DNA from 3 places in the Arthrobacter sp. MOO21 genome. Region 2 is predicted to be linked to each of the others. Evidence: predicted binding sites of a transcription regulator. Region 2 holds the regulator's gene; each other region holds the start of a gene.
What was found. The regulator HrcA, encoded in region 2, represses chaperone genes, less so after heat shock. The targets are predictions, from matches to a motif close to TTNGCACTCGNNNNNNNCGAGTGCNAA.
Positions count from the first base shown of each region.

Region 1: AC2JAJ_RS19350 (Hsp20/alpha crystallin family protein) is a predicted target of HrcA. The motif match lies at 1,605-1,631, and genes of this name have one in related genera.
Region 3: groES (co-chaperone GroES) is a predicted target of HrcA. The motif match lies at 6,729-6,755, and genes of this name have one in related genera.

Region 1 covers NZ_CM170671.2:4,151,701-4,161,990, forward strand. The annotation lists gene AC2JAJ_RS19340 (hypothetical protein) at 324-560, opposite strand; gene AC2JAJ_RS19345 (hypothetical protein) at 602-922, opposite strand; gene AC2JAJ_RS19350 (Hsp20/alpha crystallin family protein) at 1,120-1,548, opposite strand; gene AC2JAJ_RS19355 (hypothetical protein) at 1,723-2,082, opposite strand; gene AC2JAJ_RS19360 (Rv3202a family protein) at 2,291-2,593, opposite strand; gene ftsH (ATP-dependent zinc metalloprotease FtsH) at 2,729-4,759, opposite strand; gene glgX (glycogen debranching protein GlgX) at 4,965-7,133, shown strand; gene AC2JAJ_RS19375 (GAF and ANTAR domain-containing protein) at 7,220-7,963, opposite strand; gene AC2JAJ_RS19380 (IS110 family RNA-guided transposase) at 8,139-9,212, opposite strand; gene AC2JAJ_RS19385 (IS110 family RNA-guided transposase) at 10,009-10,290, shown strand, end outside.
Region 2 covers NZ_CM170671.2:3,790,420-3,799,726, forward strand. The annotation lists gene lepA (translation elongation factor 4) at 1-573, shown strand, start outside; gene hemW (radical SAM family heme chaperone HemW) at 610-1,839, shown strand; gene AC2JAJ_RS17655 (DUF4870 domain-containing protein) at 1,913-2,323, opposite strand; gene AC2JAJ_RS17660 (DUF3097 domain-containing protein) at 2,399-3,247, opposite strand; gene hrcA (heat-inducible transcriptional repressor HrcA) at 3,428-4,441, shown strand; gene dnaJ (molecular chaperone DnaJ) at 4,532-5,659, shown strand; gene AC2JAJ_RS17675 (16S rRNA (uracil(1498)-N(3))-methyltransferase) at 5,662-6,441, shown strand; gene AC2JAJ_RS17680 (GerMN domain-containing protein) at 6,428-7,348, opposite strand; gene AC2JAJ_RS17685 (PhoH family protein) at 7,768-8,856, shown strand; gene ybeY (rRNA maturation RNase YbeY) at 8,853-9,307, shown strand, end outside.
Region 3 covers NZ_CM170671.2:3,017,313-3,027,602, forward strand. The annotation lists gene tsaD (tRNA (adenosine(37)-N6)-threonylcarbamoyltransferase complex transferase subunit TsaD) at 1-1,054, shown strand, start outside; gene AC2JAJ_RS14070 (glutamate--cysteine ligase) at 1,133-2,284, opposite strand; gene AC2JAJ_RS14075 (glycoside hydrolase family 3 N-terminal domain-containing protein) at 2,659-4,107, shown strand; gene AC2JAJ_RS14080 (shikimate 5-dehydrogenase) at 4,152-4,982, shown strand; gene AC2JAJ_RS14085 (THUMP-like domain-containing protein) at 4,986-6,224, opposite strand; gene AC2JAJ_RS14090 (hypothetical protein) at 6,278-6,658, shown strand; gene groES (co-chaperone GroES) at 6,912-7,205, shown strand; gene groL (chaperonin GroEL) at 7,285-8,895, shown strand; gene AC2JAJ_RS14105 (dihydrofolate reductase family protein) at 9,021-9,620, opposite strand; gene AC2JAJ_RS14110 (ATP-dependent DNA ligase) at 9,687-10,290, shown strand, end outside.

The sequences.
Region 1 (10,290 bases), 360 kb from region 2:
TGCTGCTCCTCTCTATCGTGATTGTTCGGTTCAGTTGGGGGCCAGCCCCTGGGTTCGTGCGGGACAGGACCCGCAAATGTGCCCTGCCTGGGCACGTCACCCGCCTCCGGCCCTGCCGGTTTTGGGGTGGCAAGACACTGTGGTGTGGAATGCGCTTCAGGGCACCGCCGGATTGAAACTGAGAGCTGCAGCGCCGGTGGGCGCTGGAGCTTCGCGTTGGTCCGGCCGTGCCCGGCGTTGCCCGGGGACCTGGCAACCTTGCAGGTTCCGCCGTGTCCGCGTTCTTCATCAGATGCCTTCATGGGAACTGCCCGGTCCTTTGATCAGGCCTCCTCCGGAAACATTTGTTCGAGGACGTTGTTGCCGTCCGAGGTGAGCATGTCCAGGAGTTCGCCTTCAGGGAGTCCTGATGCTTCGCCGACCTCGGAAAGGGACCCGGATCCGCTTGCCAGCAGTGCTGAGGCAGAAGTCCGCAGCGCGGCATAGGCGGCGTCGAGGGCGGCTTCGGCGACCACGATCACGCGGGCCAGCGACCGGAGCTGTTCAAGTTCTGCTTCCATGTCGATACCTCCCCCTTCGTGCGGTGGTCGAGGGTGAGTGGCTATTGTTCCAGAACACTGTCGATCAGATCCTTCAGGACTTCCCAGAAGTCGCGGGCACGGAACGATGTAACGGGTCCTCTTCCCTGGGCTTGTCGAACGGCGTTCGCCACGGCAACCGCTTCGGCAAAAAGTTCGGCTGTAACGGCGGGGACGCGCTCTGCTTCCAGGGCGAGGATATGTTCGACCATGGCGCGGGCGTGCTTTTCGGTTTCGTCGTCCTGGTGAAAGCTAAGCCTGCTCGGCTCAAGCCGTGTCTTTGCTGTGGCGAATCCCCGATCCACATGCGGGGCGAAGCCGTCGTCCATGTACTGAATGGCCATGCTGTCACCTCCGATCGCCTGGTTTCAGGCTGCACCGCATAGTGGGAAGCGTCGGCACCAGGCTGCGCATCACTCCGATGCGGGCCAGGAGCGGGTGGGGACGGTCCCCGGGTCGCGGGGACCGGGGACCGTCACGGGTGGAAAAATGCCAGCCCTGCCCGAAAGCCGCCGTGGGGCGCGGCATGCTTCCCGGTGTTTCAGGCGTTAATTTGCTGCTGCTGGCCGCCCGTTCCGGCCGTCACTTCGATCTTCCGGGGCTGGGCCTTCTCCGCCACTGGAATCCGGACCGTGAGGACACCGCCGTCGTAGCCCGCCTTCACATTTTCTGTGTCCAGCGTTTCGCCCAAGAGCAGTTGCCGGCTGAAGACGCCACGGGGGCGCTCAGCAGCAATGAGTTCCACCCCTTCTCCGAGCGTTTCCTTGCGTTCGGCCCGGATGGTCAGGACGTTCTGCTCGACGTTTACGTCAATGGATTCAGGGTCGACACCGGGCAAGTCAACGGCGACCACGAACTGGTTGTCCTCACGCCACGCGTCCATGGCCATGGCCGCTGGGCGGGCAGCAGTGCCCAGTACCTGCTGCGTCAGCCGGTCGAACTGACGGAACGGATCACTCATCATCAACATGACATACCTCCTCGGATCAACATGTGACCGGATCTATATCCACTGATATAGATTTTTTAGCACCGGTAGTAGAGGTTTGCAAGAGTCATTGCTGGCTTTTTGAAGGGATAACAGGCAAGGGGGAGCGCCGATTCAGCAGTGGATCCCCGCCCCATGCTCAAGTGATAGCTGCTTCTACCTGCATGGGGGCGGGCCCGGTGCGTTTCCTTTCTGTTGGAACATGCCGGTGCCGGCGCTTCGCCGGGGCAGGCTCAGGGCAAAGCGCCGTCGGGGCCGCCGGATGGGGGGCAGAGCATCAACGTCCTCATCGCTGAGGGAGCATTGGACCTGGGTGGTGGTCATCTTCAGGATGAGATCCCTGCCCACGAAACGGCGCCCCTCCTTCGTGGCCACGACGATTCCGTGCAGAATATTTCCCGCCGGGTCGTCCACTACCTGGTGCACTGTTCCGAAACGCCGTCCCGAGCGGGAGATGACCGGCGTCCCTTTCGTCAGTGCCGTGTAGGCGATGGGCCTTCCTTCCCCGCTATTCATTGCTCTCCTCCATGTGATCCTCCCCTTGCGCGGGCTGGACGCCCCTGCGTTGTGACCGCACCCGGGAATTGCGTTCCAGTCGCAGCCGCCTCCGGCCTTCCACCACGCGTTGTGCTCACTCCATCCAGGCCCAGACCTCCGCCCATGTGCCGGGTTTACCCCAACAGTTCCAGGGCTCAGGCCTGTACAGTCCTTTGCGGGTTAGGTTTTAGTACGGTTCCTGGCGTGAGTCCGGGTAATCGTCCTCGTCGTCCACGGGGGGCGCCTCGGCTTGTTCGATCAGATCTGCTTCCGCTGCCTTGAGCCCTGCATCGTCAGCAGCCCGGGCAGGACCTGGCCTGCCGGGCAGCACGTCTCTGCGCTGCTCGATGGCGTCGGCTTCCGAGGCCTCCGGGGGCAGCGGGGCCGGGACGGGTTCTTCGGGCCCTTCGGGTAGGACGGGAAGCTGTTGTTCAAAAGCGTCGGCTTCGGGCGTTTCGCCGGACGGTTCCGGCTGTGCTCCGATGTTCATTCTCTTCCTCCTGTCAGGATCTGGTGGCGCTCGGGTGCAAAGACAGCCAACAAAGCGCTCTTGTGTCCAGGTTTTTTGCAGCACCTTGGTAACTGCCGGGAAATCCGGTGGGCATGTTGGGTGCTGTGAAGGTGATCAGAGCGCCGGTTTTGCATGGTTGTCTTCTTGCTTTGGGCTTCCGGTGTCGGTGCGGCGCTGAAGTCCTGCGGCCGCGTAAATTTCGGCTTCGTTCAGTGTTTCCCTGGCCAGCAGCTGCTCGACGAGTGATTCCAGGCGCCACCGGTTTTCCCCCAGCAGTCTCAGGGCACGTTCGTAGCACTGGTCGATGAGGGCGCGCACCTCCTCGGCGAGGATGTCCAGCATTCCTTCGGAGATGCCCAGGGAGCGGGGGTCGCCTTCTTCGGGCAGGATCTGGACTGGTCCGATCCTTGGGGACATTCCCCAGCGGCCGACCATCATCCTGGCCAGGTGGGTGCTGTTTTGCAGGTCGCTTTCAGCTCCGCTGGTCACCACGCCGAAAACGAGCCGTTCTGCTGCCATGCCGCCCAAGGCTCCCACGATCTTTCCTCGAAGGTAGTTCTCGTCATATCCGTAGCGGTCTGTATCGGGGGTTGAAAGGGTGACGCCCAGAGCGCGTCCGCGGGGAATGATGGAGATTTTCCGGACGGGGTCGGCCCCTTCTTCGAGCATGCCCAGGAGGGCGTGGCCGGACTCGTGGTAGGCGGTTCGCCGGCGTTCGTCCGCGGGCATCACGACGTTCCGTACGGTGCCCAGCTGGACCTTTTCCAATGCGTCGAACAGGTCCCGCTCGGTCACCGCCGGGTTCTTCCGTTTGACGGCAAGGAGCGCGGCCTCGTTGACCAGGTTGGCCAGTTCCGCCCCGGTCATGCCGGGCGTAGCACGGGCGAGCAGGTCCAGATCAACGCCGACGTCAAGCTTGACGTTACGGGCCTGCACTATGAGGATCTGCAGGCGGCCCGCCTGGTCGGGAGCGTGGACGGTGATGGACCGGTCGAACCGCCCGGGCCGCAGCAGCGCCGGGTCCAGTACATCGGGACGGTTGGTGGCGGCCAGGACAACGACTCCCTCGGAGGATGAGAAGCCGTCCATTTCCGTCAGGATCTGGTTCAGGGTCTGCTCCCGCTCATCGTGTCCGCCAACGGCCAGGGAACCACCCCGTTTCCGGCCGATGGCGTCAATCTCATCGATGAAGATGATTGAGGGCGTAGCCTCCCGTGCGGCCTGGAAAAGTTCACGCACCCGGCTGGCGCCTACTCCCACAACCATTTCAATGAACTCGGACGAGCTGACGTGAAAGAAGGGCACCCCGGCCTCTCCGGCAGTTGCCCGCGCCAGCAGTGTCTTCCCGGTTCCCGGGGGTCCGCTCAGCAGGACACCCTTGGGTGGCCGGGCACCGATGGCCTGATACTTCTCCGGGCCCTTGAGGAAGTCCACTACTTCTGAAATTTCTGCTTCCACTTCATCTATCCCGGCCACGTCCTTGAACGTAACCCGGATATTTTGTGGGTTCACTGGCTGGAATTTTTTCCCGGCCAGCCCACCAAAGCCGCCCATTCCCAGCATGCCGCCCTGGCGTCTGAGAAGCCACAGGTAGAACAGCACCAACAACGCGACCGGCGCTACGGAATACAGGAGGTTCAGCAGAACGCCGCGTTCCTGCGCCAGGGGCGTTGCCCTCACCGTGACCTTGTTGGCCTCCAAAACGCTCAGCAGATCATCGCTGGCGAACGTGGGCCGCTCCGTCACGAACTGCGTGTAGATTTGCCCGTCGGCTCCCGGCAGTGCCTGCTCTTTACGGAGCTTTCCTTCAATGGTGTCGCCGTGGGAGAAAACCTCCACAATGTTGTTGTTTTGCACCTGTGTCTTGAACTCGGAATATGGCACCGCTGCCGGGGCCGACGCCACGTCCTGAAAAGAGAGCACCAGAAAGAACCCCAGATAAAGCACTGCCAGCCACACCCACGGCGTGAACCTTCGTTTGCGGCCATCAGGCGGTGCGCCTTTGCCTTTCGCCGCCAGCCCCTCCACACGCCACGGAACACTTCTGCGGCCAGTACCTGCCCGTTCCGCGCCCCGCAGGGCTTCCGGACTTGAACTGCCAGCCCGTTCGTTCTCCATCGGATCTCCCGGCGACTCCCAACGCATCCACTCTCGGCTCTATCGCGGCCAGCGATCCCGGAGCCCTGGAACATTGCCCGGACCGGTTGCTGACAACACGAAAATACCGCCAACACCGGTACCTGTTAAGCCCCATGCTTGACGGGGGACCGGCCATTTGTGGATGTCGCCACGGGCTTCCGGACGGACCAGGTGTGGTTGGATGGTCTCACTCTCGGAGATGGAGGCGGACGTGGGGGTTTGGAGGGGAAGCCCGTATCCATTGGGTGCCACCTATGACGGAAGCGGCACGAATTTCGCCCTCTTCAGTGAAGCCGCCCAGACGGTGTACCTGTGCCTGTTTGATGATGCCGGGGCCGAGCAAAGGATCCCGCTGGAAGCTGTCGACGGGTTCGTTTGGCACTGCTACCTTCCCCATGTCCTGCCCGGGCAGCTGTACGGTTACCGGGTGGACGGCCCCTACGACCCGGCCCGGGGCCTGCGCTGTAACGTAAACAAGCTCCTGATGGACCCGTACGCGAAGGCCATGAGCGGAACCATCAACTGGGGCCAGTCGATGTTCTCCTATAACTTTGGTGATCCTCTGTCTTTCAACGCCCAGGATTCGGCGCCGGATGCGATGCGCTCCGTGGTCATCAGCCCCTTTTTCGACTGGCAGCATGACCGGCCACCAAAGACCCCCTACAACGACACCGTGATTTATGAGGCCCACGTCAAGGGCCTGACCATGACCCACCCCGAGGTCCCTGAGAAAGAACGGGGAACCTACGCAGGGATCGCCCACCCCGCCGTAATCGAACACCTGCAGAAGCTGGGCGCCACAGCCATCGAACTCATGCCCGTGCACCAGTTCGTCCAGGACAGCGTCCTCCAGGAAAAAGGGCTGGACAACTACTGGGGATACAGCACCATCGGTTTTCTCGCCCCGCACGAAGATTACAGCTCAAGCACCCGCCCAGGGCAGCAGGTCCAGGAATTCAAGGCCATGGTCCGGTCCCTGCACGCTGCCGGGATCGAGGTGATCCTCGACGTTGTCTACAACCACACCGCCGAGGGCAACAACCTGGGCCCCACCCTGTCCTTCAAGGGCATCGACAACAAGGCGTACTACCGGCTCCTGGACCAGGACCCGCAGCACTACCTCGACTACACCGGTACCGGAAACACCCTGAACGTCCGCCACCCGCATGCCCTGCAGTTACTCATGGATTCGCTGCGGTACTGGGTGCTGGAAATGCACGTTGATGGTTTCCGTTTCGACCTTGCCGCGGCCCTCGCCCGGGAATTCTTCGAAGTGGACCGGCTCTCCAGCTTCTTCGACCTTGTCCAGCAGGACCCCGTGGTCTCCCAGGTCAAGCTCATCGCCGAACCATGGGATGTCGGACCCGGCGGCTACCAGGTCGGCAACTTCCCCCCTCTGTGGACGGAGTGGAACGGTAAGTACCGGGACGCAGTCCGCGACTTCTGGCGCGGGGCGCCGGCCACCCTCGGCGAATTCGCGTCCCGGCTGGCCGGTTCGGCCGATCTCTACGAAAGCTCGGGCCGCCTGCCCGTGGCCTCGATCAACTTTGTGACCGCCCACGACGGCTTCACCCTCCGCGACCTGGTCACCTATAACGAAAAACACAACGAAGCCAACGGGGAAAATAACAACGACGGCGAATCCCCCAACAGGTCCTGGAACTGCGGCGTGGAAGGCCCTACGACAGACCCCGATATCCTGGCCCTGCGCGCCCGGCAGCAACGCAATTTCCTGGCCACACTTTTCCTCTCACAGGGCGTGCCCATGTTGGTACACGGCGACGAGCAGGGAAGAAGCCAGCAGGGCAACAACAACGCCTACTGCCACGACTCACCGTTGTCCTGGATCAACTGGGACGAAGCAGACCAACCCCTGATCGAGTTTCTTGCAGCAGTCAGCGCCCTCCGCCGGGAACACCCCACGTTCCGCCGCAACCGGTTCTTCAACGGCCGCCCCACCCGGCGAAACCTCGGCCAGCCACTGCCGGACATCGTGTGGCTCAACACAGACGCTTCAGAGATGATCCCCGAAGACTGGGACAACCCCCTCGCACGCGCGCTGGGCGTGTTCTACAACGGCGACGCCGTAGGCCGCGACGACCGCAACCGGCCCATCCGCGACCACCACTTCCTGCTCTACTGCAACTCCGGGGACAGTCCCGTCGTCTTCAAACTCCCCGGCACCGACTATTCCAAAGCCTGGGAACCACTGATCGACACTGCAGGAGAACGGGCCGGTCAAGGCCTCATAGAGGCCAACCAAACAGTGGAACTCGCCGGGAAATCACTCCTCGTCCTCCGCTCCTATACAGCACCAACGAAGAAACCCGACAACTCCGTCGCGGCCTCCGTTGCCTCGATCATCAACCCACGAAAGTGACAAAACAGCACCCGGCAACCTACCGGATCTACGGCGAAAATAGAACCCAGTACAGACCACCCGTCCTGCACCGCACCGACGTTCTCTTAAGAGTCGAAGTGCGTCCGGACGCTGGGGTCATGTGAAACTGACTCAACTACGGACGCGGCGATGTCACGGAGTTTGATGTTCCGCGTATTGGAGGCAATGGAAAGGATTTTCATGGCTGTCTCCTGGTTGCAGCGGTTCTGCGCCATGATGGCGCCGGCTGCCAGGTCAATAACGGTACGGGATTCCAATGCCGCCATAAGGTTGGCATTGGCCTCAGCGAGCTGGCTGATTTTCACGGCCAGCCGCAGGGCCTTGGATGCATGGTAGGAATACGACTCAACCATGCTGATGTCCCCGTCAGTGAAACCACGAGAGCGTGTGGAGTAAAGGTTCAACCCAGCTTTAGCCTCCCCCTCAAGAACGAGCGGCACCGACAAGCAAGACCGTACTCCCGCTTCATATGCGGCCTCAGTGAAAGCTGGCCACCGGCGCTCCTTCACCACGTCCGGGACATGCACAATTCTCTGTTCCCGGATCGCGGAAAGGCAGGGCCCATCGCCTGCCCTGTATTGGATTTCGTCCAGCAGTGCGGCGCTATCATCGCTGCGGGCAATGGTCAGCTGCTTCTTCTTCTGAATCAAGATGATGCTGCAAAAGGCAATAGCCGGGTCGCTCAGAGTCCTGGCAGTCAACTGGGCAAGTTCGTCCAGCATCTCCTTCACATCCTCGGTTTTCAGGACAAGATCCTGCAAGTGATCAACCAGGACCTCCGGGGAACGACGCAATTCCTCCTCCCCCATAGCCCTACCCCCTTCTCTAGTCACGACCGGATGCCGATCCTTTGCTGCGCGAGAAAGCAACTGCAATGACCATATGCCCGGCTCCTCCGAGTGTGCTACGTCCTTCGGACTGCCAGCGAGAGAAACCCGTGCGCTCCTCAACTCGGTCGGGCTGGGGAATGCCCACCCACAACCGTCATGAGGTAGGTTCCGCAGCCGCGTAAAGGGTGTTGAGTTGGCGGTAGAGGATTCGGACGATGTAGCGCTTGAGGGATCTGCGGATTTCGCGGTAGCTGCGGCCTTCTTGGGTGCGTTTGGCGACGTACTCCCGTGTTCCGGGGTCGTGGACCATCCGGGTCATGGTTATGGTGTGCAAGGCTCGGTTGAGGCGTCTATCACCGCCCCGGTTGAGCCTGTGCCGGACAGTGTTGCCGCTTGAGGCAGGCAAGGGATTCACCCCTGCCAGTGAGGCGAAGGCAGCTTCGCTGCGAACCCTTTCCGGATGCGACCAGGCTGTCAGGACTGTAGCCACTGAGACAGCCCCGGCGCCCACCATCTCCAGCAGTGGCGCCGCGGGGCTTTGCTGGATCAGCTCTGTCATGCGCTTCTGGTTCGCAGCCAGCTGTGTGGTCACTTCGAGAACGCGGCGGGCCAATCGAACTGCTTCCTCGCGCGCGATCGATAATTCGATCGGTTCCTGTCGTTCCCGCCATCTGGTGATCGTCGCGATCTGAGCAGGAACCAGAGGTTTACGGGCGTCGATTCCCAGATCATGTGTCCGGAGTAAGGCGAGGAGTGCGTTGGCATTCAATGTTCGGTCCCGGGTCAGCTGATCCCGGGATGCGCTCAGGATCCTGAGTCCGGCACGGGTTCCTTCATCCCGGCGCGGAGTGCGGAGCTGGGACTCCTCTAAGTTCAGGACAGCGGTTCCGATGGCGGCGGCGTCCAGCGGGTCGGATTTGCCGATCCCCCGGCGACCCCGGGCGTTCATCCGTGGAGCTTCGGCGACATCGTAGCCAGCGTCGGTTATTGCCTTAGCCAGACGTGCCCCATAAGTGCCGACACCCTCAATCGCCCATAGACAAGCCAGATCGGCGTCTGTCCTTCGGGCTGCCCAGGCAAGTGCGCGGGAAATCCCCGTCGGCGTCGTCGGGAACTGCTCGCTCGCGACTTGTCGCTTGGTACTGGCTTCGATGACGGCGTAAGTGTGTGTGCGGGCGTGACAGTCAACGCCAATGACGAACGGGCGGGTCTGAGCAACGATAGTCAACGCTGCCACCCTCCTTCCTTTCGAACGGGCAAGAACGGCCGCATGACGGCCGGCATTGAACCTGGGAAGAGTCACTTCGCGGCAAAACTGTGATGAGCCACAACCTGCAAAGGTTGGGCAAGCTTCTAATCAAGCCAACGACGTGGGACAGGCCAACGCCGGCCGCTCCACCCAGTGCGGACAAGTCGGGGGAAACGCACCCTAAGGGGCAAGTTGTTTTTCGAGTCACGCACCAGGCAGAACGACCGGCATCAACACTGCCAGCTAGTCCCAGACCAACCACTGCAAGGCTCACAGTTGTTTTTGGCTGCTGGCGAAGCTTGCGGAGCTGTGCACGTGCAGGCCCGTCTACCCGCAAGGCAAGACCCGGGAAATCTTCGGAGGAAATAAGCGACGAAGGAGCGCCGGAGAAGACTTCCCGGGCCGCAGGCCCCGGAGGAACGAAGGGGCTAGAGGGGCCGGAACGGGCACGTACAATCCGAAGGACAGCAGCCAAAAACGGTAATACTGGAACAGTCCTTGAGCCGGCGTGACCCAGCCAAAAACTGACGTACCAGGCGGCACTGTCTTCCCGACGATCTGTCCGCCGGCTCAAGGACCGTTAAAAGGGGTGTCGAGCCAGGCGGACATGACCTCATAGGAGCCTGATACGACCAGTCCCATTACCGTTTTGTCTGCCCACCTGGCCCGCGCCCGATCAATCAGCATTCGACGCGACTGAGGGGCAAATTCCATCTTGGCAAGCGAACCAACAAGAGTTATCGCGGGTATCGATACCCACGCAGACACACACCATGTGGCCGTCATCAACGAACACGGCAAACCCCTCGCGGACAAGGAATTCCTCGCCGTGGGATCCGGATACCGGAAAATCATCGACTTCATCACCTCCTACGGCACAGTCACCGCCGTCGGCGTCGAAGGAACCGGCTCCTACGGCGCCGAACTCGCCAGAACACTCCGGGGCGAAGGGCTCACTGTGCTGGAGGTGAACCGGCCGAACCGGGCCGCCCGCCGACTCAACGGGAAGTCCGATCCCCTGGATGCCTACCAGGCCGCCAAGTCCGTGCTTGAGGGG
Region 2 (9,307 bases):
GTGGGCGCCATCATGGAGCTGTGCCAGGGCCGCCGCGGCCAAATGAAGGGCATGGACTACCTTTCGGAGGACCGGGTGGAGCTGCGCTACTGGATCCCGCTGGCGGAAATCGTCTTCGATTTCTTCGACCTCCTCAAGTCCAAGACGCGCGGCTACGCCTCGCTGGACTGGAAAGCCGACGGCGAACAGGTGGCCGACCTGGTCAAGGTGGACATCCTGCTCCAAGGCGAACAGGTGGACGCCTTCAGCGCCATCACCCACAAGGACAAGGCGTACGCCTACGGCGTGATGATGACCAGCAAGCTGCGCGAACTCATTCCGCGCCAGCAGTTCGAGGTGCCCATCCAGGCCGCCATCGGCTCACGGATCATCGCCCGCGAAAGCATCCGCGCCATCCGCAAGGACGTGCTGGCCAAGTGCTACGGCGGTGACATCTCCCGTAAGCGGAAGCTGCTGGAGAAGCAAAAAGAAGGCAAGAAGCGTATGAAGATGGTGGGCCGGGTGGAGGTTCCCCAGGAAGCCTTCATCGCCGCCCTGACCACTGACGAGTCCAAGGACAAGGCCAAGAAGTAGTGAACACCGCGTCCGGATGCACCGGAGGCCCCTGCGATGCCTAGCACCCTGCCCCTCGGCGACCCCGCCCCGCCGGACGGTATCCTGCCCCCGCAGGCAGCGGACGGTGCGGGGGACCGTGCGTTCGGGCTCTATGTCCACATCCCGTTCTGCGCTGTCCGCTGCGGATACTGCGACTTCAATACCTACACCGCTACAGAGCTTGGCGGCGGCGCCTCCCAGGATGCCTATGCCCGGACGGCTGTTTCCGAGGTGCAGCTGGCCGGCAAGGTGCTCGTGGCCTCAGGCGTGCCGGAACGGAAGCTCAGCACGGTGTTCTTCGGCGGCGGCACTCCCACCCTGCTGCCTGCTGACGACCTCGCTCTGATCCTGCGGTCCGCCATTGACCAATGGGGCATCGAGGATGGGGCGGAGGTCACCACCGAGGCCAACCCTGATTCGGTCACGCCGGAATCCCTCGGCGTCCTCAAGGACGCGGGCTTCACCCGTGTGTCATTCGGCATGCAGTCCGCAGTCCCGCATGTGCTCAAGGTACTGGACCGGACCCACACCCCAAGCCGGGTGCCGCAGGTGGTCCAGTGGGCACGCGATGCGGGCCTCGCCGTCAGCCTGGACCTCATTTATGGGACACCGGGGGAGTCCCTGGCTGACTGGCGGTGCTCGCTTGAAACCGCTTTGTCGTACCAGCCGGACCACATCAGCGCTTATGCGCTGATCGTTGAAGACGGCACCAAGCTGGCGGCGCAGATGCGCCGGGGCGAGGTCCCGGGCATTGACGACGACGACCACGCCGACAAGTATGAGCTCGCCGACCAGCTGATCGCCGAGGCCGGCCTGGGCTGGTACGAGGTCAGCAACTGGGCACGCACACCGGAGCAGGCGTGCCGCCACAATCTCGCCTACTGGCGGGGAGACGACTGGTGGGGGATCGGCCCCGGTGCGCATTCCCATGTGGGCGGGGTCCGCTGGTGGAACGTCAAGCACCCCTCCGCCTACGCCAACCGCCTGTCCCAAGGGCTGTCGCCGGCCGCCGGCAGGGAGACCCTGGATCCGGAAACCCGGCGGCTGGAACGGGTGATGCTTGAGGCGCGCCTGCAGTCCGGACTCGAGGTCTCCGCGCTCAGCGCAGCGGGGCGGCACGAGGTGGCCGGCCTCATCGCCGACGGACTGGTGGAACCCGCTGCCGCGTTCCGCGGCCGCCTGGTCCTCACACTGAAGGGCAGGCTCCTCGCGGACGCGGTAGTGCGGCGCATCCTGCCGGACTAATCCCCACCCGCCCCCTAACCTCGCAAGCTCGGTCAGGGAACCCTGCGGGTGTGGGCCCCAAAGTCTTTTGAGGTCATTTGATCCAGCGCAGGTTGTAGGGGTAGCGGTGCGGCTGGCCGCGGTTCACATGGATGCCGGCCGCTACCGAGAAGCAGGTGAGGGCGACCCAGATCAGCGTGGCGATCACGGCGAAGATGTTGCCGACCACGGGAACGAACACCAGGATGTTGGCCAGTACCGCGGCGATGGTGGGCGGCAGGCTGAAGTTCAGGGCCTCTTTGGATTCCTGCGCGGTGAAGGGGCCGCGGTCCCGGAAGATCAGGTAGATCAGCAGTGCGGGAACACATCCCAGGATGCCGCCAAAGTGTGCCAGGGTTGCCCACTGGCGGTCTTCACTGGCCGTGAGCGGCAGGGCGTTGGCCGGCACGCCATGGTACTCGGAACGGCCCTGGCCGTCCCTGTGATCACGTGCGTTTTCTGCCACAGTCTGTTTCCTTCGGGGGTGCAAGTTTTGCTGACTACTACCAAGAATACTGTCTCTTGGGGCGGCGTCCGGCCTTCAGGGCACGGTGAGGAAGTCGATCACTTCCTCCACCCTGCCGAGCAGCGAGGGCTCCAGGTCTGCGTAGGTACGGACGGCGCCCAACAGCTTCTGCCATCCGAGCCCGACGTCCTCCTTGGTTGCATGGGGCCAGCCAAAGGCTTTCAGGATGCCGGTCTTCCAGTCCTGGCCGCGGGGGACGGCGGGCCATCGGTCGATCCCCAGGACGGCCGGCCGGATCGCCTGCCAGACATCGACGTAGGGGTGGCCGACAATCAGCACGTTCCCGGCGGCGCCGGGCGAGGCCATCACTGCGTCCGCGATGCGGGATTCCTTCGAATTGGGCACCAGGTGGTCCACCAGGACGCCGAGGCGCCTGGCCGGCCCGGGGCGGAAGTCGGCCACCGCCGCGGCAAGGTCGTCGATGCCGTGCAGGGGCTCGACGACGATGCCCTCCACGCGGAGGTCGTCGCCCCAGACTTTCTCCACAAGTTCGGCGTCGTGTTTGCCCTCCACCCAGATCCGGCTCGCCTTGGCCACCTGGGCACGCTGGCCTTCGACCCGCACCGATCCCGATGCCGTCCTGCCTGCGGGCACGCCCGCAGCGGCCCGCGGCGCCGGAGGCATCAGCCGGATGGCCTGGCCGTCCAGGAGGAACCCGAAGCCCAGCCGGAAGGAACGGGACTTGCCGCGCCGGTCCTCCAACGCCACCACGTGCATGCCGCCAGACTTCTCCACGCGGGTCACGGCACCCACCCAGCCCGACTGGACGTCCTCGAGCACCATCCCGCGTTCAACAGGAACTTCGGGCAGCTCCGCGCGGACCGGCGCGGACATGTCCCGGGGGGCCCAGTTCTGGTAATCCATGGATGTGATCCGCCTAGCGCTAGGTAGTGAGCACCGGAATTTCGCCCGGAGCGGTACCAATGCTAACAACGCGCGGCGGCATAATAGACTGTTAGCACTGAGGCATGTCGAGTGCTAAACCCTTGTTGGTGGCAGCATGCAGGCGGGGCGGAGGCCCCGGACCATGGATGGAGGTGGAGAGTGAGCGAGCCACGCAAACTGGAAGTACTGCGGGCCATCGTGGAGGATTACGTCCACTCCCGCGAGCCGGTCGGTTCCAAGGCCCTGGTGGAGCGGCATCATCTTGGGGTCTCCAGCGCCACCATCCGCAACGACATGGCGGCCCTGGAGGATGAGGGCCTGATTACGGCGCCGCATACCAGCGCCGGCCGCATCCCCACCGACAAGGGCTACCGGCTGTTCGTGGACCAGATTTCGGCGGTCAAGCCACTCTCCGCCGCGGAGCGCCGCGCCATCCAGTCACTGCTTGAGGGGTCTGACGACCTCGACGACGTGCTGGACCGCACCGTCCGTCTGCTTGCACAGCTCACCAACCAGGTGGCCGTAGTCCAGTACCCCCACCTGAGCAGGGCCCTGGTCCGCCACATCGAATTCGTCCTGCTTGCCCCGCGCAAGGTCCTCGTGGTCCTGATCGCCAACAGCGGCAAAGTGGAGCAACGGGTCATCGACGTCGGACAGGACCTTGGCGACGACGTGCTGGCGGCCCTGCGCACGCGTTTCCTCGGGGCCCTGGCCGGCACACCGCTGAGCCAGCTCAGCCAGGCGCTTCCCGCCGTCGTCGCCGCTGCCGCCCCGTCCCAGCGGCAGGCGGCCCACGCGCTGGCCCATGGCCTTGAGGCGTTGGCGCAAAGCAGCCGGGAGGACCGGATGGTGATGGCCGGGACCGCCAACCTCGCCAGGTCCAACGTGGACTTCCCGCTCAGCATCGGCCCGGTGCTTGAGGCGCTGGAGGAGCAGGTGGTGATGCTGCGGCTGCTGAGCGAGATGGCCCAGGACCACCGTGGTGTGGCCGTCAGCATCGGGAGGGAAAACCCGTATGACGGGCTCGCCGAGGCCTCCGTTGTGGCCACCGGCTACGGGCCGGACAGTGCCGCAAAAGTAGGGATCCTCGGCCCCACAAGGATGGACTATCCCACCACCATGGCCGCGGTGAGGGCCGTGGCGCGTTACCTTTCCAGGATTCTGGGGCCCTGACCCCGTCATGTCGGCCGCTGGTTGTTGCGGTGGCCGGCTAAGGCCGGGCAGCCCCAGTACATGCAGTACAACAAGGAAGAGATACGAACTTTGAGCAGCCACTATGACGTCCTAGGAGTCTCGCCGGAGGCGACGGGAGAAGAGATCAAGAAGGCCTACCGCAAGCTGGCCCGCACCCTTCACCCGGACGTAAACCCCGGTGCGGACGCTGCGGAGCGCTTTAAGGCAGTAACTCACGCCTATGAGGTCCTCTCCGACCCCCAGAAGCGCCGTGTCTACGACACCACGGGCAACGAGAACGGGACGGACAATGGATTCGGCGGAGCCGGCTACGCGGGCCAGGGCTTTGCCTTCCAGGATATCTTCGACACCTTCTTCGGTGCCGGCGGCACGTCCGGCCCGGCATCCCGTGTACGCCGCGGCCAGGACGCCCTGATCAGTGTCCGCATCGACCTGCGGGACGCGGTGTTCGGCGTCAACAAGAAGCTTGAAGTGGATACCGCGGTTGTCTGTCCCACCTGCGACGGATCCTGCTGCCGCCCCGGAACTCAGCCGGAGCGCTGCGACATCTGCGGCGGCAGTGGCCAGGTGCAGCGGGCAGTCCGCTCCATCCTGGGCCAGGTCATGACGGCAGCGCCCTGCGGTACCTGCGAAGGATTCGGCACGGTCATCAAGGACCCGTGCAACGAATGCAGCGGCCAGGGCCGCATCCGCAGCCGCCGTTCGCTGACCATCAAGGTTCCCGCCGGCGTGGCCACCGGAACCCGCATCCAGCTCGCCGGGCAGGGTGAAGCGGGCCCTGCCGGCGGTCCCGCCGGTGACCTCTACGTGGAAATCCGCGTCAATAACGACGCCACCTACGTCAGGGAAGGCGACGACCTGCACGCCACCTTGCATATCCCCATGACGGCCGCGGCCCTGGGCACGGACGTCAGCCTGGAAACGTTCGACGGCACCCAGGAGATCGACGTCAAGCCCGGGACCCAGTCGGGGGAGATCATCACCCTGCGCGGCCTTGGGGTCACCCACCTGCGCGGGTACGGCCGCGGCGACCTGAAGGTCCACCTCCAGGTGGACACCCCGGCCAAACTGGATTCCCAGCAGGAGGACCTCCTGCGGCAGCTTGCCAAGCTGCGCGGTGAACAGATCACCGAGGGCAAGCTCGCTGCCAGTGGCGGCATGTTCGCCAAGCTTCGGGACCGGCTCGGTAACCTGTAACGGTGAGCAACCCCGTCTTCTTCACCGCCGCAGGCGCCCTGGACGGCTTGGTCCCCGGTGGACTGTTCGTCCTCGAAGGGCCGGAGGCGCGGCACGCGGTCACCGTCAAACGGCTTTCACCGGGTGAGGCCGTGGACATTGTCGACGGCGCCGGCACCCGCATGACGGGGAAGGTCGTTTCGGCCGCGCCCTCCGGCCTTGAGGTGGAGTGCGTAACCGTGGCGGCAGAACCCCGCCCGGACATCCGACTGGTGCTGGTCCAGGCCCTGGCGAAGGGTGACCGGGATGAACTGGCCATCGAAACGGCCACCGAACTGGGCATTGATGCCGTCATACCGTGGCAGTCCGAACGGTCCATCGTGCGGTGGAAAGGCGACCGGGCAGCCCGCGCCCACGCCAAGTGGCAGTCCTCCGTAGCCGCGGCGGCAAAGCAGGCGCGGCGGGCGTGGATCCCGGATGTCCGGCCCGCCGTCGAGTCCGCCGGGCTGCGCGCGGCCGTAGAAGCGGCGGACCTTGCGGTGATCCTGCACGAGGACGCCGTGCGGCCGCTGCGCTCCGTCCTCGAAGCATGGCCTGGCCGCGGCAGCGAGGGCCCACGGGAGGTTTTGCTGATCGTTGGTCCCGAGGGCGGCATCAGCCCACGTGAAGTAACGAAGCTCTGCAGCGCGGGCGCCGTTACCGCCCTGCTGGGGCACCATGTCCTGCGCTCGTCAACGGCCGGCCCGGCCGCCGTCGTGCTTGCCAGCGACGTCCTGGGCCTGTGGGCTGCTAGCGAACCGTAAAGGTGCGCGTGTCCTCGTTCCGGTCCGGCTCGCCGCCGGAACCGGCCTGCCCCACCCGCAGTTCGTAATCGCCGGGAGGCAGGGTGAGGGCGAGAGTGAAGGCGCCCGCCTGCCCCTGCTCCGCTGCGGCGGTGGTCTCGCCGGTCAGGAAAGGTGTCTTGCTGCCGCCGTCCGCCGCTTGCAGGATCTGCCAGTGCAGCTTGCTGCCGGGGGAGGTGCTGCGTCCGGTGATCTTGATGCTGCCTCCGGGTACCTCCGCGTCCTCCTGGGGATCGATGATCCACACCGGCGCCACCAGTCCGGCGGCGCGGGTCATCAGGGCACCCAGCTGCACATGCCCGAATGCCACATAGTCCGTGTGTCCGTCCACCAGGATCCGGACGCGGATCTGCTGTCCGGTATCGATCAGCCCCGAACTCGCGGCGGCCGCAGTGGCCGTATAGATCAGCTGCTGGATGGCGCGGGCGGCCATGTCGGCGTCGAGGTTGCTATTGAAGGCGTCCGCGGAGACGTCAACGGTGATGACATCCTTGCCCGAGATCGACGTGGCGAGCTTGCCGGGGTTCTGCCACGGCGTGAAGAAATCCGGGTCAAGGGGCTTGTCCGACATCATGGCCCGCAGGGCACGCGTTACCGGGTTCTCCTGCTCCGGAACGTCCCGGAACTCGCGGTACAGGAAGATGTTGCCCCCGCTGCGGCCAATCCAGTACACCGGGGCCTTGTTCGAAGACTGCGTGGTCTCCAGCGGCGCGCTGGTGGCGGGACCATCCGGCATGGTGCCGCCCGTGGCGGGCACTGAGGCGAGCGAGCGGGAGGGCGTCGGGCCCCCTTCGGCCGTGCAGCCCGACAGCACCGGAACGAGGACGAGGACTCCTGCCAGGACGGCGGGGCGCACCCGGCCCGCCATTCGTCCAGCCCATGAGGGCGCAGAGGTTTCCGGCACTTCCTTGCCCTTGTCCTTTCGTGGCGTGGCGGGCCGATCCCCTGACGGCCTGGTGTCCCAGCAGACGCTGGATTTCCAGCATGGCACAGCCGCCGGTGCGCCCGCGCGGTGATTAGGCTGTACCCGCCCAACTGCAACGGTAACGATATGAGCCCGATATGAAGTTGATACAAACCGTCCCTCATGCCAAGCGGACGGTCCGTGTCCGCCGCCGGGGAGCCGCGGGGCTCCCGCACTTCAACACCGGCGCGTCATCCGCCCCCGGTGCTTGCTGACGTAAGATAAATGGATCGCTGAACTTGGCGCCGTGCAGCGGCCGCCGGCGAAGCAAACGAAAACATATGCCGAACTTCGAGGGGACCACGGGCCTGCGGGCCAGCACCATGACTGAATCAGCAAACGGCAGGCGGCGGCTCAACACGGGCGAAGGCAGCCCGGGGGAATTTCCCCATTCCCTTCCCGGCATCCGCACTGAAGTTGTCCTTTTCGAGAACTCAGACCAGATGGTTCAATCCCTCGGCAGCCATGATGAGGCCTTGAGGTTCATCGAGGAGCAGTTTCCGGACGTCAACTTCCATGCGCGCGGCAACGAGCTTTCCATCAGCGGCCCCAGCAGTGATGTTCCCCGGATCATGCGGCTCCTCCAGGAAGTCCGCGGGCTGGTGGCCCGCGGCACGGTCATCACCCCGGCTGTCCTGCAGCAGCTCGCAGCGCTCCTGCGCACCCAGTCCCTGCAGAACCCGGTGGACGTGCTGACCCACGACATCCTCTCCAGCCGTGGCAGGACCATCCGTCCCAAAACGCTGAACCAAAAAAACTATGTCGACTCCATCGATGCCAACACGGTCATCTTCGGCATCGGCCCTGCCGGAACGGGCAAGACCTACCTCGCCATGGCCAAAGCTGTCCAGGCGCTGCAGCAAAAAGAGGTCAGCCGCATCATCCTTACCCGCCCGGCGGTAGAGGCGGGGGAGCGGCTGGGTTTCCTGCCGGGGACGCTGAGCGACAAGATCGACCCTTACCTGCGTCCGCTCTACGACGCCCTCCACGACATGATGGACCCGGAGTCCATCCCGCGGCTGATGGCCGCCGGCACCATCGAAGTGGCACCGCTGGCCTACATGCGCGGACGGACCCTCAATGACGCCTTTATCATCCTGGACGAGGCTCAGAACACTACGCCCGAGCAGATGAAGATGTTCCTGACGAGGCTCGGTTTCGGCTCCAAAATGGTGGTCACCGGGGACGTCACCCAGGTGGATCTGCCGTTCGGCACCCGGTCGGGGCTGCGCATCGTGGAGGAAATCCTGCAGGGCATAGAGGGCGTCAACTTCTCTGTCCTGGACGCCGCCGACGTCGTCCGGCACCGGCTCGTGGGGGACATCGTCAATGCCTACAGCCTCTGGGACGAAGTCCAGCGGAACAGGGTCAAGCACTCAGCAAGCAGGGAAAAGCGGGGGGAACACGCGTGAGCATTGAGGTGAACAACGAATCCGGTGTCCAGGTTGAGGAAGCCGAACTTGTTGCGTTGTCCCGTTACATCTTTGAACAGCTCTACATCCATCCCCAGGCCGAGCTGTCCATCCTCCTGGTGGACGAACCGGCGATGGAAAAGCTGCACATCGAGCTGATGGACGAACCGGGTGCCACCGATGTCCTGTCGGTGCCCATGGATGAGCTCACCCCGGGAACCCCCGACCGGCCCACGCCGCAGGGGATGCTGGGGGACATTGCGATCTGCCCGCAAGTTGCCAAGGTGCAGGCCAAAAACGCGGGCCACTCCCTGCAGGACGAAATGCTGCTTCTGACCACCCACGGGATCCTGCACCTGCTCGGCTACGACCATGCCGAACCGGAAGAAAAAGCGGAGATGTTCGGGCTCCAGCGGGAACTGCTGTCCGGCTTCACCGGCAAAGAAGCACC
Region 3 (10,290 bases), 770 kb from region 2:
ATCCTGTGACGAAACCGGCGTGGGCATCGTCCGCGGCACCACCCTCCTGACGAACACCGTCTCCTCCTCGATGGATGAGCACGTGCGTTTCGGCGGGGTCATTCCCGAGATCGCCTCCCGGGCGCACCTTGACGCGTTCGTCCCCACCCTCGAACAGGCGCTTGCCGAGGCGGGCGTGAAGCTGGCGGACGTGGATGCCATTGCGGTCACGTCCGGCCCCGGCCTGGCGGGTGCGCTGATGGTGGGCGTCTGCGCCGCGAAGGCCTTGGCCGTGGCCACCGGAAAGCCGCTCTACGCCATTAACCACCTGGTGGCCCATGTCGGCGTCGGACTCCTGGACGGCCGCGGGGACGGCCGCAAGCAGGAACTGCCGGAGAACCTTGGCGCCCTGCTGGTGTCCGGCGGTCACACGGAAATCCTGCAGATCAACAGCATCACCAGCGACGTGGTGCTCCTGGGCTCCACCATCGACGACGCCGCGGGCGAGGCCTACGACAAGGTGGCCCGCATCCTGGGGCTCGGCTATCCCGGCGGCCCCGCCATCGACAGGATGGCCCGCACCGGCAACCCGAAGACCATCCGCTTTCCGCGCGGTCTGACCCAGCCCAAGTACATGGGGACCGCCGAAGAACCCGGACCGCACCGCTACGACTGGTCCTTCAGCGGCCTCAAGACCGCGGTGGCGCGCTGCGTGGAGCAGTTCGAGGCCCGCGGTGAGGAGATCCCGGTGGCCGACATCGCCGCTGCTTTCCAGGAAGCCGTGGTGGACGTGATCTCGTCCAAGGCCGTCCTGGCCTGCCGGGAGCGCGGAATCAAGGACGTCCTGCTCGGCGGCGGAGTGGCAGCCAACTCACGCCTGCGGGAACTGACGGGGCAGCGTTGCGCCTCCGCCGGAATCCGGCTGCACGTTCCTCCGCTGGACCTGTGCACGGACAACGGCGCCATGGTGGCGGCCCTCGGTGCCCAGCTGGTGATGGCCAGCGTGGAATCCAGCGGCATCGGCTTCGCCCCGGACTCGTCGATGCCCGTCACGTCGGTGTCGCTGCCAGCCTGATCCCCGCGAAACACACAGTGGCTCTATCAGATATGGCTCCTAAACCACCGGTTTAGGAGCCATATCTGATAGAGCAAGTCAGGCGGTGGGGCCGTTGCGCATCTGCTTGACCAGGTCCAGGACCACGGCCTGCAGGTTCCCGCCGTTCTCGGCGGCCACGCGGCGCTGCCGCTGGTACCCGGCGCCGCGGCGGATGATCTTCTCGACGTCGGCAAGCTCGTCCGGGCAGCGGAGCTTGGCCGCCACCGGCTCCAGCCGGTTCAGCGTTTCCAGGAGGTGGTCGGTGACCAGCTGCTCCTTGCCCGCCGCATCCAGGATGATGATGGCATCCATGCCATACCGGGCCGCGCGCCACTTGTTCTCCTGCACATGCCACGGCGGCATGGTGGGGATGGTGCCGCCGTTGTCCAGGATGGTGGAGAACTCGTCCACCAGGCACTGGGTGAGCGCGGCGATGGCGCCCACTTCCTCCAGGGTGGCCAGCCCGTCGCAGATGCGCATCTCGATGGTGCCCAGCGCGGGCACGGGCCGGATGTCCCACCGGATCTCGGAGATCGTGTCGATCACGCCGGTGGTGAACATGTCCTGGACGTAGGACTCGTATTCCTCCCAGGACTTGAACTGGAAGGGCAGGCCGGCGGTGGGCAGCTGCTGGAACATCAGGGCCCGCTGGGACGCGTAGCCGGTGTCCTCTCCGCCCCAGAACGGGCTGGACGCGGAGAGCGCCTGGAAGTGCGGGAAGTAGTTGACCAGGCCGTCCAGCACCGGGAGGGCCTTGTCCCGGCTGTCGAGGCCCACGTGCACGTGCACGCCGTAGATCACCATCTGCCGGCCCCACCACTGGGTCCGGTCGATGAGCTTGGCGTACCGCGCCTTGTCCGTCACCGGCTGCAGCTGGGGCGGGCTGAACGGGTGGCTGCCGGCGCAGAACAGCTCCACACCCATGGGATCGGTGATCTCCCGGACCGCGGCCACCGAGCGGCTCAGGTCCTCCTTGGCCTCCGCCGCGGTGTCGCAGATGCCGGTGACCAGTTCCACCGTGTTGAGCAGCAGTTCCTGCTTGATGTGCGGATGCTCGTCGTCTTCGTTGAGTTCGGGGTGGCGGGAGGCGACGCCGCGGAGCACCTGGTTGGCGACGGAGGCGAGCTCGCCCGTCTTCCCGTCCACCAGTGCGAGCTCCCATTCAACACCGAGGGTTGACTGCCTCGATGACGCGAAGTCGATCTTCACACGCTTCCTAACTGTCCGGTTTGCCGCTGGCTGGTGCCGCTCACAGGCTGCAGCCGGCAGGCGAACGGATGGTTCAAGTCTAGTGCAGGGGTAGCATCGTATTGATGGCTTCGTTCCAGTACCTGCGTCACAGCCCGGCCTCACCCCTCCCCGTTATCCTGGCCCTGTCAGCCCTGGCACTGGCCTCCTGCACCGCCGCTCCAAGTCCCGCCCCGCCGTCGTCCGCGCCCTCCAGCGGCGCGTCGCCCACCCCTTCGGCAAGCACGACGCCGGCACCACCTTCCGCCTCCCCGTCGCCTGATCCCGGTTCCCGGCCCCTGGGCTGGGGCCCCGAGCAGCGGGACGAGGACGCAGCCGCCGCTGCCGTGGCAGCCATGACGCCCGAGCAAAAAGCCGGGCAGGTCCTGCTCCCGTTCTTCAAGGGCAACCAGGTGGAGGCCCAGGCGGCGCTCATCCAGCGCCTGCACCTGGCCGGCTCCATCATCATGGGCGACAACGTGCCGCGCGATCCGCACGGGAAAGTGGACGTGGCCGCCATGGCTGCCCTGAACCAACGGCTGCTGCAGGCAGTGGCCGCCGACGGCCGCCGCTGGCCCGGGATCATCGCCGTGGACCAGGAAGGCGGCATGGTGGCGCGCATCGGTGCGCCGCTGACCGAGTGGCCTGCGCCGATGAGCTACGGTGCGGCCGGCAACGAAGCCCTGACCCGGGAAGCCGGCAAGGGCCTGGCCGGGGAGCTGGTGCCCCTGGGTTTCAACCTGGACTTCGCGCCGGACACGGACGTCACCATCGGCGCCCAGGATCCCACCATTGGTGCCCGCTCCATGTCCGCCGATCCGGCCGCCGCGGCAACCCAGGGGGTGGCGTTCTCCCAGGGAATGCTGGCCGCCGGAGTGATGCCAACCGTAAAGCATTTTCCCGGGCACGGTTCCGTCACCACGGATTCCCATCTCAGCCTGCCCGTCCAGCCGGCCGGCGTCGACGCGCTCCAGGCAAGGGACTGGAAACCCTTCCAGGCGGCGGCCGCCGCCGGACTGCCCATCGCCATGACCGGGCACATCGCCGTGCCCGCGCTGGAACCCGGCGTGCCGGCGTCGCTCTCCGCACCAAACTACGCGGCCCTGCGCAGCCTGGGCTTCAAGGGCGTGGCGGTGACGGACGCCCTGAACATGGGCGCGGTGGACAAGCAGTACCCCGCAGGCACGGCCGCGGTGAAGGCCCTTACCGCGGGCGCCGACCTGCTCTTAATGCCGGCCGACGTGGAGCAGGCCCACGCGGCCATTCTCCAGGCCCTGGCATCCGGCAGCCTCCCCGCCGGGCGCCTGGACGAGGCGGCCCGGCGGGTGGCAACGCTGATGACCTGGCATGCCCGGACCGCCCCGGCGGCAGGGACGCCGGGCGCAGGCACCCCGGCCGGCGGGGGAGCGGCCCTGTCCGCCCGGGTGTCGGCGTCGGCCGTCACCGTCCTGGCCGGTCCGTGCAAGGGGGCGCTGGTCCCCGGCTCGGTGCGCGTGGCCGGCGGGGGACCGGGGGACCGGGAACGCTTCGAGGCCGCCGCCGCCCGTGCCGGGCTCACCGTCGGTTCCGGCCCGCTGGTGAGCCTTATCGGCTATGGCGGGAAACCTGCGGGCGGGGACATCGCCGTGGCCCTCGACGCGCCGTGGCCGCTGCAGGATTCCACCGCGCCCGTCAAACTGGCGCTCTACGGCCGCAGCGACGCCGCCTTTGACGCGCTGGCCGCCGTGCTGGCAGGAAAGGCGCCCGCGCCCGGGAAGCTGCCCGCCGCCGTCGGCCCCTACCCGGCGGGAACCGGCTGCGCCTGACCCCCTGGGACCACCGGTGCCGGCGGGACCGCTTTAATGGTGGGGTGCCCATTCTGAATAAAGACATGACCCTCTGCATCTCGCTCTCCGCCCGTCCGAGCAACAACGGGACCCGGTTCCACAACCACCTGTACGAACAGCTGGGCCTGAACTGGATCTACAAGGCGTTCGCACCCACCAATCTGGAACAGGCCATCGCCGGCGTGCGGGGCCTGGGCATCCGCGGCTGCGCCATCTCCATGCCGTACAAGGAGGACGTGATCGCCCTGGTGGACGAGATGGATCCTTCGGCCAAGGCCATCGATTCCGTCAACACCATCGTCAACACGGACGGGCATCTCAAGGCCTACAACACCGACTACACCGCCATCGAGCAGCTCCTGGCCACGAATGCAGTCCCCACCGGCTACTCCGTGCTGGTCCAGGGCTCCGGTGGGATGGCCAAGGCCACGGTGGCAGCCCTGCGCGACAGCGGCTTCACCGACGTCACCGTCATCGCCCGGAACGAGGCAGCGGGGCGTGCGCTCGCGGACCAGTACGGCTTCACGTGGCGTGCAGCGCTCGACGGCGGGACGGCGGACCTGATCATCAACGTCACCCCCATCGGTATGGCAGGGAGTATGGCAGGGGGAGCGGAAGCTGACGCCCCGTCCTTCCCGGCCGCAACGATCGACGCCGCCAAGCTGGTCTTCGACGTGGTGGCGCTGCCGGCCGAGACGCCCCTGATCCAGGCCGCCCGTGCCGCGGGCAAGCCGGTCATTACGGGGGCCGAGGTGGCCACCATCCAGGCACTGGAGCAGTTCGTCCTGTACACGGGGGTACGGCCGACGGCAGAGCAGGTGCGGGCGGCCGAGGAGTTCATGCGCGCCCAGTAGGGGCTAGACGGGTTCCACCACGATGGCCACCCGGTCCTCGCCGATGCGGGTCAGGACCAGGGTGGCCGTTTTGCCGCCCTTTTTGGCGTTCTTCCCGCCCGGAAGCAGTTGCTTCCGCAGTTCCTCCGGCGTCACCGCCGTGCCGCGCTTCTTGATGTCCAGCACGGTGATGCCCTCCCGTTTGACCCAGGCTTTGAGCGCCTTGACGTTGTACGGCATCACGTCCAGCACCTTGTAGGCCCTGGCGAACGGCGTGTCCCGCAGCTCCGGCGCGCAGATGTAGGCGATGTGCTCATCCACCAGGTGCCCGCCCAGTTCCAGCGCGACGTCGGCCACCAGGCCTGCCCGGATCACGGCGCCGTCAGGCTCATACAGGTAGCCCGCCACCGGCCCCACCGGGGCCTGGGGGCCTGCGCCGAAGTCCTCACCGCTGGTGAGTTCCGCCGGCCCCTGGGGGCCCAGGACCAGGGCGGCCCGCCGCACGCCGGGCCTGCGCACCGCGTTGAACCACAGTGTCACCTCGGTAACGTCACCCGCCACGGACACCCACTGCGCCTCGCAGCCCCCGGGGACGGAGTCGTGCGGCATGCCGGGGCCCATCTTGACGCCCACGGCCTTCCCCTGCGCGGCCAGCGATTCCACGAATGACAGTGGCGGGGAGAAAGCTTCGGGGTCCCAGATCCGTTTGGTGCCGGAGGTGGAGGTGACACGCCGTGCGGGGTCCAGCCAGACGCCGTCGATGCCGTCCAGCGGCACCGCCGCGGCATCGGCGTGGACCACCGTCGCGTTGGGGAACGGAATGAGGTTCACGGTGGCGCACGCCGCGGTTGTTTCGTCCATCTCGACGGCGGTGACGGCCACGTCCAGGGCGGCCAGGGCCAGCGAGTCGGCGCCGAGGCCGCAGCCCAGGTCCGCTACGTGGCTGATCCCGGCGCCGGCGAACCGCTTTGCGTGGTGCGCGGCCACGTTCAGCCGCGTAGCCTGCTCCAGGCCGGCCTGGGTGAAGAGCATCCGGCGGGCGAACTCGCCGAACTTCGCCTCCGCCTTGGTCCGAAGCCGCGATTGCGTCAGGACCGCGGACACCAGCCCGGCCGGGTGCCCGGCCTTCCGCAGGGCCGCATTGAGCGCAAAGGAATCCTCGTCCCGGTAGGGCCCCAGGGACGCCAGCAGGTCCCATCCTTCGGGGGTCAACAGCGGTGCAATCTGGTCCTGTCCAACCTGGTCCTGGGGAGCGTGAGCCATGGGTTCCAGCCTAGTGGAGGAGCACGTACCGGGATGCCGATAGTGTTGACAGCATGGAAGAGAGCGCAGCCTCCGGGCCGTCCGGCGAACAGCGGCCCAGGACCCAGGGGGTCGCGAGGTTCGCCCGCCCCGTGCTGATCGCCGCGTCCGTGGTGGCCGTGGTCTGCATCGCCTTGCTGGTGATCATCTTGCTCCTGGATACCTTCAACGCCACCGTCTATTCGGTGGGCGGCAACAACATCTCCGACGACACCCAGGAGGCCCGGGACATCCGCGGGCTGTACGACGGCGCGCGCACAGGGAGCATCTTCTTCCTCGTCACCGCGGTGCTCGCCGCAGCAGCGGCCGGCTGGTTGCTCGTCCGGGGGCGCAGCCAGGGCGACGGCGGGGCCGACGGCGGCGAGGACGTCGGCTTCGACGACCTGGGCCGCTAGGGGTGCCGGCCCCTAAGGCCGGCCTGGCCGCCGTCGTACGTTCCCGGAGCCGTACGCCTACGACGAAACGTTGGCACTCGCCTTGACCGAGTGCTAACCCTTACATAGAGTCTTCATTAGCACTCTCCCTAGGAGGGTGCTAACACATGAAGAGCTGCCAGCCAGGCTGCTGCCGGCACCGCGACGACGGTTTGCCAGCTACGGCGGAAAGCTTTCCAGTCCACGAATTTGCTGACGAAAAGGAGAGGTCCGAGTGTCGGTCTCTATTAAGCCTCTTGAGGATCGTATTGTTGTCCGCCCGCTCGAAGCCGAGCAGACCACGGCTTCCGGCCTGGTTATCCCGGACTCCGCCCAGGAGAAGCCGCAGGAAGGCGAAGTTGTTGCAGTAGGCCCCGGCCGCTTCGAAGATGGCAACCGCGTTCCGGTCGACGTAGCCGTTGGCGACGTCGTTATCTACTCCAAGTACGGCGGAACCGAAGTCAAGACGGGCGGCACCGAATACCTCGTGCTGTCCGCCCGCGACGTCCTGGCGATCGTCGTCAAGTAACTCTTTCGGATCCCCGTGCTGCCGGCCACGCTTATGCTGGCCGGCGGTGCGGGGTTTCTGTCTTTGAAAGGACAAAACCATGGCAAAGCAGCTTGCGTTTAACGACGCTGCCCGCCGGTCCCTCGAGGCCGGCATCGATAAGCTCGCCAACACCGTCAAGGTGACGCTCGGCCCCCGCGGCCGCAACGTCGTCCTGGACAAGAAGTGGGGCGCTCCCACCATCACGAACGACGGCGTCACCATCGCCCGCGAAGTGGAACTTGACGACCCCTACGAGAACCTTGGCGCGCAGCTGGCCAAGGAAGTAGCCACCAAGACCAACGATGTTGCCGGTGACGGCACCACCACCGCCACCGTCCTGGCCCAGGCCCTGGTCAAGGAAGGCCTGCGCAACGTGGCAGCCGGCGCTGCCCCCGGCCAGATCAAGCGCGGCATCGAGGTTGCGGTTGAGGCCGTCGCCGCCCGCCTGCTGGAGAACGCGCGCCCCGTCGAGGGCACCCAGGTGGCAAACGTTGCCGCCATCTCCGCCCAGAGCGACGAAATCGGCGAGCTCCTCGCCGAGGCTTTCGGCAAGGTGGGCAAGGATGGTGTCATCACCATCGAGGAGTCCTCCACCACCCAGACCGAGCTGGTCCTCACCGAGGGCATGCAGTTCGACAAGGGCTACCTTTCCCCGTACTTCGTCACCGACGCGGAGCGCCAGGAAGCAGTCCTCGAGGACGCCCTCATCCTGATCAACCAGGGCAAGATCTCCTCCATCCAGGAATTCCTGCCGCTGCTCGAAAAGGCGCTGCAGGCCTCCAAGCCGCTGTTCATCATCGCCGAGGATGTCGAGGGCGAGGCGCTGTCCACGCTCATCGTCAACCGCATCCGCGGCACCCTGAACGTTGTTGCCGTCAAGGCCCCCGGCTTCGGTGACCGCCGCAAGGCCATGCTGCAGGACATCGCCACCCTCACCGGTGCGCAGGTTGTCTCCCCGGAACTGGGCCTGAGCCTGGACACTGTTGGCCTGGAGGTGCTGGGTACCGCCCGCCGCATCACGGTCACCAAGGACAACACCACCATCGTGGACGGTGCCGGTTCGGCCGAGGACGTGTCCGCCCGCGTGGCCCAGCTGCGCGCCGAGCTGACCCGCACCGACTCCGACTGGGACCGTGAAAAGCTCCAGGAGCGCCTGGCCAAGCTGGCCGGCGGCATCGGCGTCATCAAGGTCGGCGCCGCCACCGAGGTTGAGCTGAAGGAAAAGAAGCACCGCATCGAGGACGCCGTGTCCTCCACCCGCGCTGCCCTCGAAGAAGGCATCGTGGCCGGCGGCGGTTCTGCCCTCATCCACGCCCTCAAGGCACTGGACGAGGACGCTGCCGTCAGCGCGCTCGAAGGTGATGCCGCGGCTGCCGTCGGCATTGTCCGCCGCGCCCTGGTGCAGCCGCTGCGCTGGATCGCCCAGAACGCCGGCTTCGACGGCTACGTGGTCACCTCCAAGGTGGCGGACCTCGAAACCAACAACGGCTTCAACGCCAAGTCCGGCGAGTACGAGGACCTGATCGCAGCGGGCGTCATCGACCCCGTCAAGGTCACCCGTGCAGCCCTCCGCAACGCGGCCTCCATCGCGGCCCTGGTTCTCACCACCGAGACCCTGGTCGTGGAGAAGCCCGCCGATGAGGACGAGCACGCAGGCCACAGCCACTAACATCCCCGCCGTCTCCCTCACCTCGCTTCGCTCGGTCAGGGAACCCTGACGGCGTGGGCCCTGCAGTCGAAAAACCGGTCCAGCATTGCTGGGCCGGTTTTTTGTTTATTCGGGACGAAGCATGGCTAGGGCGACATCTCTGCTGTCTGCACATCCCCCGCACGTTCGTACACCAGCGACACGGATCCCTTGGGGAAGGTGCGCGAAGGCTCGGTGAGGCGGAAGCTGGCGGGCACCGTTCCGGCGTCGAAGAGGCGCTTGCCCTGCCCCAGGACCACCGGGTAGAGCCAAAGGTGCAGCCGGTCCAGCACGCCGGCCGCCAGCAGGGACCGGATCAGGACGCCGCTGCCGAACATGTGCACCTGCTGGAACTGTTCGCGGAGCCCGGCTGCCGCCTGGGCATCGGGAAGGACAGTGGTGCCCGCCCACTCCGGGTCCGCCAGGGTGCTGGAGACAACGAACTTGGGCACCCGGTTGAGGGCGTCGCCAATCTCGCCGGACTGGTGCGGCCAGTAGGAGGCAAAGATGTCGTAGGTCTTCCGGCCAAGGAGCAGGGCATCAATCCGGCTGATCTCGGCGCCAATCGAGGCGGACGCCTCGTCGTCGGACACGGGCGCCTGCCAGCCGCCGAAGGAAAACCCGTCTTCCGTGTCTTCCTCGCGCCCGCCCGGGGCCTGGTAGACGCCGTCGAGGGTGATGAACAGGTTCGCCACGATGATGCCCATCCGCCCATTTTGGAACTGGCCTCCCGTCCTGTCCAGTGCTGCCGGTGGGCGTGGCAGACTGGTGCCATGCTGCTCGACGAGCTCGTAAAAACCGCGGAAGCTGTCGCCGCGACCCGATCCCGGCTGGCGAAGGTCGAGGCCCTTGCCGAACTGCTGCGCCGGGTCGAGCCGGCGGAGATCCCGACGGCGGTGGGGCTGCTCACTGCCAAGCCGCGGCAGGGCCGGGTAGGCGTGGGCTGGCGGGGCCTGGCAGCGGTCAAGGGAGAGCCGGCCACCGAAGCAAGCCTCACCGTGGGAGACCTGGATGACGCGCTGGACCGGCTGCTGGCCATCGCCGGCGCCGGGTCCGCAACGGAGCGGGCAGCGATCCTCCGTGCATTGATGGCTGCAGCAACCGGACGCGAACAGGGATTCATCGCCGGCGTGCTGCTGGGTGAGATGCGGACCGGCGCCCTTGAAGGGGTGTTGACGGATGCTGTTGCCCGCGCCGCAGACCGCCCCGTGGACGCTGTTCGCCGCGCGGCCATGCTTTCCGGCGACCTCGGCGGAACCGCGCTGCTGGCGCTGACGGGCACCGCAGACGAGCTTGCCGCCGTCGGCCTTGTGGTTGGACGGCCCGTGCAGCCCATGCTCGCTGCGACGGCCGGCAGCGCGGAGGAAGCCCTCGTGG